4 regions of the Desulfosporosinus acidiphilus SJ4 genome follow, and region 1 is predicted to be linked to each of the others. Evidence: a T-box and tRNA genes for the amino acid it is inferred to sense, from the RefSeq annotation. Region 1 holds a T-box; the other regions hold tRNA genes.
What was found. The T-box of region 1 lies ahead of thrS (threonine--tRNA ligase). A T-box ahead of a tRNA ligase gene usually reads a tRNA of that ligase, here a tRNA-Thr.
Positions count from the first base shown of each region.

Region 1 (3,440 bases):
ACAATCTTGCTTTATTGGGAGAAGGAACAAGTACAAGGAATCATAAAGAAGAATAATTTAGTCGAGGCTAAAGATCGGGAAATTCTTAGCAAGGCTTTGGAATATTTGAACAAGGGATTGGGCCAAGACCGCGGCTATCGAGTAAACCGCAAAACGAAGTTAGTAACCCAGATCTTAAGCTGCTTGAATCAATCTCCAATTTTTGATCTTGAAGGTTTTTTGAGTTTCCGGGCACAGGAGTACAAACGTGATGTCACTAAAGCGGTAGAGTTTGCCATTGAAGAATATATCATAGAAAAGGAATATCTGGAATTTATTCAGCTTTTAAAGCATTTTGTTGATACCCAAACTCCCCAATTAGAGAAACTGCATGTGGGAATGAACTCAAAAGGCGAGTTTCATCTTTTTAACAACGAAGGGGAGGATATAACCCTTGACTATCTTGAAGATTATCAATTGGATAATTTAAATGACTTAGGCTACGAAGACCTTCTTGTCAGCGCTCTTATCGCAGTCGCGCCAAGGCAGATTACTTTGCACATTCGTAACAACAGATATAGAGATACATTGCAGACTATCCGAAGTGTTTTTGGAGAAAGAGTCCGCGATTGCAGCGGTTGTTCAATTTGTGAGGATTTTTGACAAACGAGTAAGCTTTTTGTATAATGAAACTATTATTTTGGGTATAGTATTGGTATCGGAAAATTTGATTTCTAAAGCTATATTCGTAAATCGTTGAAAGGGAAAGTACCCTGATCTTAGGTGCTAGAGAAGAAATGCCGTGGCTGCAAGCATTTCCCGCAAAGGTTCAGGTGAAGACCACCCTGGAGTGCAAGGCTGAAAGAAGTAAGCTCTGCCGTTTCCCGCGTTAAGGGTGATCGAGCGGAAGGATAAATTCCTTTCAATTGGGTGGAACCACGGGAGTAAACTCTCGTCCCTTGTTTGGGACGAGGGTTTTTTATACTATCCGAAAGTATAACCTTTGGTTGTATACTGCAAGAAGAGTTAATACGTGCGAAGACAGTGTCTTCGTCCTCTGACATAAGTGCAACTAGGCAGCCACCGGCCACGGATGGCCAAGTGTCTCTGAAGCCATGGATGGCGGGAAGAGACCACCTGCGCCTGCGGCTTGCTGCCAGCCAAGTTTTCTTTATGTACTGTCAGAAACAACAAACTTTAGGAGTGATCGTAATGATTAAGGTGACTTTGAAAGATGGTTCAATTCGTGAGGTTGAGAAGGGAACGACTCTGGCAGAATTGGCGGCCTCAATTTCACGCGGTTTGGCCAAAGCTGCTGTCGCAGGAAAAGTAAATGACAATCTTAAAGACCTTTCCTATCCGTTAATGGAGAATGCGTCCGTAGAGATTGTGACGCTGGACAGTGAAGAAGGGCTGGAAGTCCTTCGCCACTCTACTTCTCACCTGATGGCGCAAGCGGTAGAGAATTTGTTCCCTGGGACAAAGTTGGGAATAGGACCGGCCATTGCGAAGGGTTTCTATTATGACTTCGATTCTGAACATGTATTTACACCTGAGGACTTAGAGAAAATTGAGAAGGAAATGGTTAGGCTCGCCAAAGAAAACTACACTTATCAGCGCAAGGAAGTTGCGCGATCTGAGGCTTTGGATTACTTTGGCAAACTCGGAGAAAATTATAAAGTTGAGCTAATTGAAGGTCTCCCCGAGGATGCAACGATCTCAATGTATACTCAGGGGAATTTCACAGATCTTTGTGCAGGACCGCATATTCCTTCCACCTCAATTATTAAAGCATTTAAATTAATGAGCTTGGCAGGCGCTTACTGGCGCGGCAATGAGAAAAATAAGATGTTGCAGCGGATTTACGGTACAGTCTTTGCAAAAGCGGCTGATCTCGAAGACTATCTATTTAAATTAGAAGAGGCAAAGCGACGTGACCATCGCAAGCTTGGCTTGGAACTAGATCTCTTTAGCCTTCATGACGAAGGCCCTGGATTCCCCTTCTTCCATCCTAAAGGAATGGTTTTGCGCAATGCTCTTGAGGATTTCTGGAGACAAGAGCATCGTAAGCGGGGCTATCAAGAAATTAAGACCCCGATAATTTTAAATCGCTCTCTTTGGGAGCAATCCGGTCACTGGGATCACTACAAAGAAAATATGTATTTCACGAAGATTGATGACCAAGATTTTGCCGTTAAGCCCATGAACTGTCCAGGCGGCATGATCATGTACCGTACTAAATTGCGCAGCTACCGGGACTTGCCCTTACGAGTTGGGGAGCTGGGTCTCGTCCATCGCCATGAGTTGTCAGGTGCTCTTCATGGATTGCTGCGGGTTCGGAACTTCACTCAAGATGATGCCCACATCTTTATGCTTCCCTCCCAAATTAAGAGTGAACTCCTTGGAGTTATAGAACTGGTGGACACTTTCTACAAAGTGTTTGGCTTTGAATATCACGTGGAACTATCCACCAGGCCGGAAGATTCTATGGGTTCAGATGAGGATTGGGAAACCGCAACTCGGGCACTTCAGGCGGCCCTCGAAGAAAGAGGCTTGGATTATAAGATCAATGAAGGCGATGGAGCTTTTTACGGACCGAAGATTGATTTTCATGTTAAAGATTGCTTAGATCGAACTTGGCAATGCGGAACGATACAACTCGACTTCCAAATGCCGGAGAAATTTGATTTAACCTATATTGGAGAAGACGGACAAAAGCACCGTCCGGTGATGATTCATCGAGTTATTTATGGAAGTATTGAACGGTTTATTGCCCTTTTGACAGAACACTATGCAGGAGCTTTTCCGACATGGTTAGCCCCCGTTCAAGTTCGTATTCTGCCGATCAGTGAGCGTCACCAGGAGTATGCCAAAGCCTTAGCAGCTCGTTTCAATGAATTGGATATACGAGTTGAAACGGATGACCGTAAAGAAAAAGTTGGCTACAAAATCCGCGAAGCACAAACTGAAAAGATTCCCTATACGTTAGTCGTCGGGGATCAAGAAGCGGAAACTGATACAGTTGCTGTACGCCGTTATGGTCAAGGTGATGCCGGAGAAAAAATGACGGCAGCTGACTTCATTAGCCTTATCCAAGATGATATTAAAAGCAAGAGACTGTTAACAGCCCTCGCACAATAAAGAAAACAGCAAACGGCAAATATTTAGCAAAAAGTTTAATAGAGTTGACAAAGTTGGAGAGTTGATATACAATGTTCGTTGTCAAGTAGAAGCCATCCGCTTCTCACCTTACGGCTAAAGTCGGTAAGGTATCTTCTGGGCTTGGGCTAAATATGTGCTCATGATTGTTTAGAAGACGGGTGGTATACATCCGTCTTTTTCTATTGGCTGATTTTTATGGGGGTGGTTTCTTATTAGCAAGGACTTAAGACTCAATGACGAAATCCGGGTTAGGGAGGTCCGTCTTGTTGGGGAAGAAGGAGAACAACTTGGAATTATGG
Region 1 covers NC_018068.1:136,330-139,769, forward strand. The annotation lists gene ytxC (putative sporulation protein YtxC) at 1-642, shown strand, start outside; T-box leader at 727-942, shown strand; gene thrS (threonine--tRNA ligase) at 1,192-3,120, shown strand; ribosomal protein L20 leader region at 3,198-3,328, shown strand; gene infC (translation initiation factor IF-3) at 3,353-3,440, shown strand, end outside.

Region 2 (3,440 bases), 350 kb from region 1:
TAAAGGTAAAGGAACGATCTTCATAAACCGTAATTTCCACCGGAATAATGAGCCCAGCTTGATCCTTAGTACGCTCATTGTACTCTTTGCAGAAGGCCATAATATTGACACCATGTTGACCGAGAGCCGGACCAACCGGAGGTGCCGGTGTAGCTTTGCCTGCAGTGATTGCTAATTTAACGAGACCAATTACTTTCTTCGCCATTGTTTAACACCTCCTTGATAGAGTAATTCCTATTTTAGTCGAGTTTTTGTACCTGTCCGAAATCTAATTCCACAGGCGTCTCTCTTCCAAACATCGATACTTCCACACGCAGCTTGCCTTTATCCGGCAGTATTTCGCGAACTACGCCAACAAAGTCTTTAAACGGTCCGGCAATAACCTGGACAGTTTGATTAACCTCGAAATCAATTTTAGCCCGCAGATCATCCATTCCCATTTGTTGGAGAATCTGAATGACCTCCTGGTCAAGGAGCGGTATCGGCTTTGTTCCTGTCCCGACGAAGCCTGTAACTCCTGGTGTGTTGCGAACAACATACCAAGAATCATCCGTCATTTCCATTTCAACAAGAACATATCCCGGATAAACCTTGCGCTTTGTCACCTTTTCTTTCCCATTCTTGAACTCAACTTCATCTTCCATAGGAACAAGAACGCGAAAGATTTTCTCCTCCATATTCATGGATTCAACGCGCTTTTCGAGATTCATCTTGACTTTATTTTCGTAACCCGAGTACGTGTGAATAACAAACCAGTCTTTCGCCATTTCTCAGGGACCTCCTCAGACACTGCCGCGGAAACTTGCAGTTTAGGGCACTAGCTTGGTTAAGGCAATACTTAAACCGCCGTCCACAACCCACATGAGAATAGAAACAATCCCCACCGCAACAAAAACAACGCCCGTATAGGCCAATAATTGTTTGCGGCTCGGCCAGTGAACTTTTTTTAATTCGCTCAGAACTCCGCGGAAATACTCTTTGGTCTTATCTGCTTGTTTCTGAGTATTGGCTGGTTTTTTCAACGCGCCCATCACTTCACATCCTTAAACGACATAGGTGTCCTCGACATTGTGACAACGCTTCCAGGCGTACAGTTTAAAACGTCACAAAAAAAAATTACTTGGTTTCTTTATGGAGAGTATGGCTTTTGCAGAACTTACAATACTTTTGGACTTCCAAACGATCAGGATTATTTTTCTTATTTTTCATCGTAGCATAGTTACGGTGCTTGCAATCCGTACACGCTAAAATAATGCCAACACGCATTCACGAACACCTCCCAGACAAACAGTAAATCCCTGCATTTATTCCATTACTCAAGTACTTTATCACAAGTTGATTTCTCTGTCAAGAAAACGACGAGTGTGTCTAAAGAAAACTCGGCTAGCGACGAAATAAAAAAGACAGCAGTGCTGCCTTTAAGCTTCAAAATAAATGGAGCCAACGATGGGACTCGAACCCGCAACCTGCTGATTACAAATCAGCTGCTCTACCAATTGAGCTACGTTGGCATTTTGGTTATCAGAGTTTCCTCTGATTGACACTTTTATAAGTTAACATCTTTTGTCGAGAAATGCAAGTATTTATTTCACCAGGAATCTATGTAAAATTATCCATCCCGGCGTTCGAGATAGCGTTCAAGTTTCCTCTTCACTCTCTGTAACGCGTTATCGATTGATTTCACATGTCTTTTTAAATCAACAGCAATTTCCTGGTAAGATTTCCCTTCTAAATAAGACATCAGCACCTTCCATTCTAAGGAACTGAGGATCTCACCCATCTTCTCTTCAATGTCGTCAAATTCCTCACGGCTGATAATCAGTTCTTCCGGATCCGTAATACGAGTCCCTGAGATAACATCAAGAAGCGTCCGGTCGGAATCTTCGTCATATATCGGCTTATTGAGAGAGACATAGGAGTTTAGTGGAATGTGTTTCTGCCTTGTAGCTGTCTTAATGGCAGTGATAATCTGGCGGGTTATACATAACTCCGCAAATGCCCTGAACGATGAGAGTTTATCGCCGCGAAAGTCTCTTATGGCCTTATAGAGTCCAATCATTCCTTCTTGAATAATATCTTCGCGATCCGCTCCTATGAGAAAATAGGAACGAGCCTTTGCCCTAACGAAGTTCTTATATTTGTTGATCAGATACTCTAGTGCAGCAGCGTCGCCTTCCTTGGCAAGCTCAACCATCTCTTCATCTACGATAATGTCGATGATTTCGCACTCTGGTAGTTCTGGTTGGGCTTGAAAAGTCAAGTTGATCCCCCCTACAATGTCGTCATGAAGAAGACGCAATCTCGCCTAGCCCTTGTCCACGGGAACATTCTCATTATACCCGACCCTGAAGAAGAGCGTCAAGGCGAAGTTTTTGTTGTTCTGTCGCATGGGCCGGATTTGAGACACGATATTGGATGTTCGGAGTCAAATATTATAAGACAGTGACTTTATCCATTAGAAGTATCATAACCAGTGATGTCCAATCTTTCAAGTCTAATTTTTACATTCTTCAAATAAGTTGCTGTCATTCAGCTTTAGCCGAACGAGTTCACTTAGAATATCTTCGTTGCCTGAGAACCTCATAAAGCACGAGAGAGCCTGCAACGCTGGCGTTTAGGGACGTAACCTTACCATTCATAGGCAAACTGACAAGCTCATCACAATTCTCCCTCAGCAAGCGGCTGATCCCCCTGCCTTCACTGCCAATGACAATAACACGCGGGCCTGTGAGATCCGCCGAAAAAACATCCTGCCCCCCGGCTTCCGCACCAGACACCCAACATCCCTTCTTCTTCAATTCCTTAATCGTTTGGACCAAGTTGCTTACACGAGCCACCAGAACATGTTCAACCGCGCCGGCCGAAGTCTTAGCAACCGTTCCGGTTAACGAAACGCTGCGGCGTTTTGGGATGATCACCCCATGGGCCCCGACGGCATCAACCGTTCTTAGCAATGCCCCTAAATTGTGTGGGTCTTCAATTTCATCCAACATTAAGATAAATGGATCTTCCCGTCGTTGTTCCGCTAAAGCAAGTATATCCTCTACTTCAGCGTACTCTGTGGCGGCAACATAAGCCAAAATACCCTGGTGGCGCTCCCGCTGCGCTTGCCGGTCGAGAACCTCTCGTGTCACAAACTGATAGGGAATATTCCGTTCTTCCAAATGAGAGATGATTTCTTGATTTCTTAGATTTTTATTTTCCGAGAGCAAAAGAACTTTATTTACAGGTTTTCCGCTCTTCAGCAGCTCAATGACCGGATTTTTGCCATAAACGATTTCATCGTTCATATTATTCACGTCTTCTTTCCTTTGAGGGTTTGTAATCTTCCGCAGCTATAGGCGCCTTGATGACATACTCCCAATGTCACACAGGTTGGTCCTGCTTCACTGAATAGATTGGGAGCCACCTCACGTACTAAGTCCAGCATCCTCTCAGCT
Region 2 covers NC_018068.1:482,194-485,633, reverse strand. The annotation lists gene rplK (50S ribosomal protein L11) at 1-205, opposite strand, end outside; gene nusG (transcription termination/antitermination protein NusG) at 240-767, opposite strand; gene secE (preprotein translocase subunit SecE) at 810-1,031, opposite strand; gene rpmG (50S ribosomal protein L33) at 1,117-1,266, opposite strand; tRNA gene DESACI_RS02315 (tRNA-Thr) at 1,436-1,511, opposite strand; gene sigH (RNA polymerase sporulation sigma factor SigH) at 1,610-2,260, opposite strand; gene DESACI_RS24680 (hypothetical protein) at 2,285-2,446, shown strand; gene rlmB (23S rRNA (guanosine(2251)-2'-O)-methyltransferase RlmB) at 2,550-3,290, opposite strand; gene thyX (FAD-dependent thymidylate synthase) at 3,296-3,440, opposite strand, start outside.
Region 2: it has a tRNA-Thr gene. The T-box ahead of thrS (threonine--tRNA ligase) is inferred to sense a tRNA for this amino acid. The anticodon was not compared.

Region 3 (3,440 bases), 410 kb from region 1:
TAAGATTTTTTGACACGATAGCGATGAAAAGTTTTTGCTTTTTTGAGGGTAAATCGATGTTTCCCCCGCACAGTGGACTTCAGCATATTTCTTTGTATTCTTCCCGTATAAAGAGAAGCCGAAACATGACCAACTATCGCTGCAGTAGTTAAGCCTAATACTCCCAGGCCAACAGAATCGGTTGTGACCTTTGTTCCGCCGGGCAGGGAAATATCAGGCAGGTGAGCGGTAAATGGGGACATTAGATCAGGATAGCCCGGCTCCGTACAGCCGATACAAGGAGTATTGCAGCCAATGGGCCAATTATAGCGATCATTCCAGCGCCGAATCGGACAATCGGCATAGGTAACCGGTCCTTTACACCCCACCCGATAAAGGCATTCTTTCTGACCAATTTCTGTGGCAAAAATTCCTTGGTCATAAAAGTATCTCCGCGGACATCGATTATGAATAGTTTCGCCGTAAAACATCTTTGGCCTTCCGTACTTTTCTAGCTCCGGCTCACCATAAAGAGCTAGGTGAAGTAAGGTACCCATAATCCAATCCGGGTGAGCAGGGCAGCCCGAGACATTAATGACTCTTCGCTCAGGAAGGATATTTTGTACTCCCGTTGCCCGAGTTGGATTGGGATAACCGGAAACCGGCCCCCCGTAAGCAGCACAACTTCCTATAGCGACGACATATTTGGCTTTTAGGCCAAAGCGGCGTACCAGGTCTATTCCGGTGGTGAGTTTGCCCTGCTCGTAGGCAACATGGTCGTAATGTCCGGCGTCGCTGCGAATCATAGCTCCCTGGACAAGAAGGACGTATTCGTAAGGCATTTTGGTATACGTATCTTGAAGAACTTGGTAAACGGCATCCCCTTGAGCTTGATTCATGCTCCAATCGTAGCGCCAATCAAGGATGTTGGAAAGAATATCGGAAAAAGTCGGGGTCCAGATATTATCAAAGGAGATGCTGTCTCCTGTACAAGTACCTGTTTCAATCATTACTACCGGAAGCTTTTTAACGTCACCTGCCGTAACTGCTTGAGCCAGGGGAGGGGTAATAAGTTTATAAAAGTTACCCAGAATAGCTCCCTTGACGATTAGTTTTATAAACTCACGACGATCCAGCATGACATACCCCCCTGAGAGGGTATTATTTCCAAAAAGGAAATGCTTACACGTACAATACTATGAAAATTAAATTGTCAATCTATCATATCATCCATCTATTCCAATAGTTATTATTTAGTCAAGTTGTTACAGCAACAGTGGGGATGATCCTTATTCAACCGATAAAGCACCTTCTGCTACAACGGAAATTAGGTTTTCTGTAGTTAAATAGACTAGGGGAATTGGGAGAATTAGGGGATTAGGAGAATCACTAAAAAATATTTATATAGCCTTAACAAACGAATCGACTTGTGTTATACTGTCTAAGTCGCAATGAGTTGCTCAATTTTGGGAAAAATGAGTTGCTCTTGATGAGAATGAAATTAACTCAACATTTTTATGCCGATGTGGCTCAGAGGTAGAGCAGCTCACTCGTAATGAGCAGGTCGTCGGTTCGATTCCGACCATCGGCTCCACTGGAAAGGTAGACCCCGCAAGAGATTGCGGGGTTTTTTCTTTAGGCTTTTTTGCGCAAATAAGAGTCGAGTACTGCAACCCGGTTCTCAGCTAAATTTTTAGGTTCAGCATTGGCCTTTCCCATATTATAAGAGGATGGGAAGCTAATTACAAATTTGTATGAATTTGTTGTGAAATAATAATGAATTTTAGATGTTTTAGTGTTTTAAATTTAGATAAAATTCCAGTTTTTTGAGACTTTTTTATAAGTAATTCATAACTTAGTCATAATTAACAGTTATACTATGGTTGTCAATGGGAACCTTTGGTAATATACGTTAACTGAAAGGATTAACACTATGAAACGTTTCTCAACTCAGCCAGGAGAGGATTCATTTATAATACGGAAGTTAATCCGACAAAACTTGGTCTATCTCTTAGTTATTCTCCTTTTGCTAATTATCTTTGGAATATCGCTATACTTTGGGACGAGGCAGGTCTATGAAGAGGAAGAGCAGTGGAGAAGTCAAAAAACTATGGCCGAAGTTGCTTCAGGCAAAACGAATATCAGCGAATATTTTTTGGATTTTCGGAGAGACTTAGACTTTATTTTGTCATTACCAAATGTGAAATCTTACTTTAATGAGAACTTCAATCCTTCAAAACGAAGTGGGGCAGAGAAACTACTCTCGAGTTTTTCGGATAGCAAAAAATTATATCAAATGACCGTCACAAATCTGTCGGGTGCTGAGACGTTAAAAGTGGAAGGATCAACGAAACGAAAATCCACTTGGTCCGATGGTATGAGCAATGAAGAACTACATAGGAAACTTTTCGAAAAAGCGATTACCTTGAACAAAGGGCAGGAAACACTTTCTCCAATCTATTATGGGACGGTAAAAGAAGGGGCAAACACCACAAAACGGGTATTAATGACACTTGCTATGCCTATCTACGATGATCGTTCTGTGAAAGGTGTCTTGTTCATCGATATCGATTTAATGAACGTATTTGAGGTTTTACCTAACACGCAGTTGTTTCTGCAAACGGATTATGGTGCTGACATTTTCCTCGATCAGAAGACTGGATTGCTTAACGTTCAAAGACTAGGTTATGATTTAACAGGTAACAAGGGTTGGTATCCAGTGACTGATTTGGAAATGATCCATTATTCTTGGGTAAAAGTCTTTTCTGACCAACCATTTATTATTGCCGAATATCATCAATTACCTTTGTTAAAGGTAACTTTAGGTAAATTCATTTACCTGTTCGGAGCTATATGTGTGGTTTTTCTCAGTTTAATCATATTGAGTATCTTCACCACTTTTTCAGTGGTGAAAAAGACGATTAACACACAAAAGGCTATCGTCTTTTCACTTGCAACCCTGGCGGAGGGGCGTGATTCAGAGACAGGGAAACATTTAGAACGATCCAGGGATTACGCCATGATCATAGCTCGACAATTAAGTACCACCAAAAGGTATAACAAGGTTATTACTCATGACTTTTTAGATAATCTTTATTACGCGGCAGCATTGCATGATATTGGTAAAGTAGCGGTTCCCGATGCTGTTTTATTAAAAGAGGGTAAATTGACGGACGCAGAGTATCAGGAAATGAAAAAACACGTACGAACAGGCCAAAATCTTCTTAGAGAGACAATTGAAAAATATCATTTGACAGAGTCATTCATTGAAATGGGTATGAACATCTGCGCCTATCACCATGAGAAATTTAATGGAAGAGGGTACCCGGAGGGACTCGCGGGTGAGGAGATACCCTTGGAAGCTAGAATTTTTGCCCTCTGTGATGCGTATGACGCAATTCGATCGAAGAGATCTTATAAGAAAGGACTCTCTCATCAAGAAGCTGTCGAAAGAATTGTCG
Region 3 covers NC_018068.1:545,052-548,491, forward strand. The annotation lists gene DESACI_RS02665 (hydrogenase small subunit) at 1-1,118, opposite strand, end outside; tRNA gene DESACI_RS02670 (tRNA-Thr) at 1,499-1,573, shown strand; gene DESACI_RS22940 (HD domain-containing phosphohydrolase) at 1,913-3,440, shown strand, end outside.
Region 3: it has a tRNA-Thr gene. The T-box ahead of thrS (threonine--tRNA ligase) is inferred to sense a tRNA for this amino acid. The anticodon was not compared.

Region 4 (3,440 bases), 1.9 Mb from region 1:
AACTCTTTACGCTACTCCTGCAGTATAGATTAATATTAATTATGATACTTCAAAAGGTTTTGCTAAATCTTCCATTTTTAATGAAACACAGTTTCATTATATGTTATACTTTAAAATGAATTAATTCGCTTGAGGGGGCATAAAAATGTCTGGCATAAAGTTCAAAAGAAGTCTATTAGCCGCAATCACTGTCCTTTTTTGGTTTGCCCAGTATGTCTACATACCATTTCTTACTCCCTACTTGCTTTCCCTTTCAATTACGGCAACAGTTGTGGGAATAATAGTTGGAGCATACGGAGTTACCCAACTTCTTTTAAGGATTCCTTTGGGAATCATGACGGATATTATTGGCAATCACAAAATTTTTATAATTATAGGGGCTTTCTTAGCCGGCACATCTTCCATCATGATAATACTGTTTGGTTCACCTATCATGCTGTTTGTAGCTAACGCTCTATCGGGGGCTGCCTCGTCGACATGGATTTCATTTACGTTACTTTACTCTTCGTACTATAGCAAAGAGGAAGGTACGAAGGCTATTGGCCTTATCACCTCTTTGCAAAACATTGGTATTTTAGCTGCCTTTCTACTCGGTGGTGTGTTCGAACAGTTCGGTATCCGCTCCTTGTTTATTTTAAGTTTTGTCTTTGGCATGACCGGCTTCATCCTTTCTTTTTTTATTAAACCCGAGACTGGCGGCAGAACGAATGTTACTGCCGCCAGTCTTATGAAAGTAATGAAGAATAAGAAACTATTAACGGTCTCTCTTTTGGGCGGATTTGTTTGGTTTCTAATGTTTGGAACAGTATATTCTTTTACGACCAGCACTGCAAAAGAGCTAGGGGCGACAGGGCTTCAACTTGGCGCTATTTATGTTTTATTTAGCGTAATGAATATTATAGGCGCCTATTCCGTCAGTACAGAGGCTTCGAGCAACCTTGGCGAAAAGAATAATATAGCTTTGGGTTTTGTATTACTGGCAGCGTATTGTGCAGGAGTAGCTGTTGCTCCTGATCCTATCTGGTTCTTTCCGCTCCAAATGATCGGCGGTTTTGGCGCAGGGATACTAACAGCAATTTTAATGGCCATTGCTGTCAGAGGCTTTGACGCGGATAAAAAATCCACAGCTATGGGTTTTTATCAATCGATATACTCACTCGGTATTACGTTTGGTCCCATAGTTATGGGCATTTTGGTAGATCATTCATCTAAAATTTTCTCGTTTTCATTCATGGGTATAATCGCCCTGGCTTGTTCCGTCTTCGTGTTAGCTATGTACAAGCTTAGTCCCCTATTTAGAGAAGCCTAACAGGAAACTATGTCTGCATTGAAACAATTTACGCGGAACAAGTCTCATAAATTTGCAGGCCATGGATATAATATTTAAAAATAATTTATTAAAAAGGTTGACCTTAACCGTTAGTTTTGTTAAAATAATATCTGCTTCACTTTAATTGCCGATGTAGCTCAATTGGTAGAGCAGCTGATTTGTAATCAGCAGGTTACAGGTTCGAGTCCTGCCATCGGCTCCAGCTAACAAATACAGAGCGCAAAAAGCGCTCTTTTTTATTTAATCTTTTCTTCAAATTTAGTTTTGCATTTCGGGCATTCAGTCATCTCACTGTAATAATCCCAGATGGAATGACACACTGCACATTTCTGGATAAAAGGAACAAATGGAGAAATGCTTTCTTGCAAGTCAAAATTCATATGATCTAATTCTACAGATTGTTTTTTCCTTTTATTTTTAATATCTGGTTTGCTAAATGCAATCGACACAAAACAACGTCCTTTCATTCATAATACATTATTCTTATGCTATTATATGGAGAAACCTCATACTCCGTCAATTAGCAAAGACCCTAGCTATTAGCACCATATTTCACTAATTGAGAGAAAACATACCGTTTTCCTTGCAAATCGCCTCGTTTCTCAAAATGCAATTTCCCTCTATAGAGCCGCGGAAGGAATTTAATTTAAAATAAACAACTTGTGTTCTTCCAGTATTGATTCTAACTCAAGCATATACATGCTGGTTACTTCACGATTATCCGAACTCATTTCTGCTAGTTCATTAAAGCTAATCTCATTCTGAGATCTGAATAAAGTACGCAGTATTCCTCTACTGGATAAGGGAATAAGCCAAAAAGTATTGGGCTTTTGTAAGGTCTCAAACCACGACTCAATTTTAGCTCTATTGGCGAAAATCTTAGCTAGAATCCCATTTTCTCTTGAATCAAACATAATAATCCCCCTCTTTAGGATGTTATCAGCAAACACGATAACTAATTTGTGTCAATAAGGGGTCTAAGTGATTGGTCCGCCCTCCACCTTGATTGTAATATTCTACACATACTGTCATAACCCTGCAAAACCTTCGAATATATAATGCCATTGGGGCAGCCTAATAGTAATATGAACACTATTCTCATGTATCAGTGACACTTCTTCGCGGCATAGAGGTCAGATATTAAATAAAAGGCCTCCCCATTAAGGGAGGTCTAATTCGATCTTAGAGTTGCCTTGGTGTTAATTAGGCTAGCTCTTTGAAAAAAGCCCCTCCGAATTGCTGTCCCCGGAGGGCAATAGGAGTAACATGAAAAAGACTTAAGGGAATAACCCTTAGTCGTATTATAGCATGTTAATACCTATTAGCCATTGGTAAGTTATTGGAAATGAACGCAAAACAAAAGAACCTCCGCGTCCAGAGGTTCCCAAGCGCAATGCCTCATTTCTATGTCTCTTGAATAGCACTAGAATAGAGTTCTTACGACACATTATACTATATATTGACATATTTGTGTTAATAAGTAATGAGGTAAATTGTACCATCTATGATGCACTTATACTAGGGGACGAAAACAGTGTTTTGGCTCGTATTAGCTCTTCTCGCAGTATGCAGACAAAAATTAAACTTTCTCCAAGCATATAAGGCGTGCTGCCGCACGCGTTCAGAGAGTAGTTATCCACAGTTCGCAATTAATATACCTTCCTAAGCAATAAAAAATCCCCCTTTCGAAAGGGAGATTATCAGCTTTGAATTGGTATCGTTCTTTATTCTTGATTTTCTTGGGACTGTATGTTGTTTTTTTCTTGTAAATCTTTCTCTTTCACATGAGCACCGTAATTAAAGATCAGTAAAATGGCCGCGATTGCAAGGTAGATGAGAATATATATCATAAATTTTCTCCTTGCCTAAAGCTTTAGATTTCACTTTCTGCTATTCTTATACATAATACAATTATATTGTGTATTTTTCAACAAAATTTTAAATTTCTAGTTTTATGTTCGCTTTTCCTCGCTTTTCAATTCACTTTCCTCGCATCATATAGTTTAAATCTTTATATTCCCAAGCAAGTATTTTAGGAAGTGAACTCGTTCAGCTAAAGCTGAACATCGGAGCTTCGGTGGACTCTACCCCCACCGAAGCAGAGACCAGG
Region 4 covers NC_018068.1:3,199,801-3,203,240, forward strand. The annotation lists gene DESACI_RS14525 (MFS transporter) at 146-1,309, shown strand; tRNA gene DESACI_RS14530 (tRNA-Thr) at 1,457-1,532, shown strand; gene DESACI_RS14535 (hypothetical protein) at 1,567-1,779, opposite strand; gene DESACI_RS14540 (hypothetical protein) at 1,972-2,244, opposite strand.
Region 4: it has a tRNA-Thr gene. The T-box ahead of thrS (threonine--tRNA ligase) is inferred to sense a tRNA for this amino acid. The anticodon was not compared.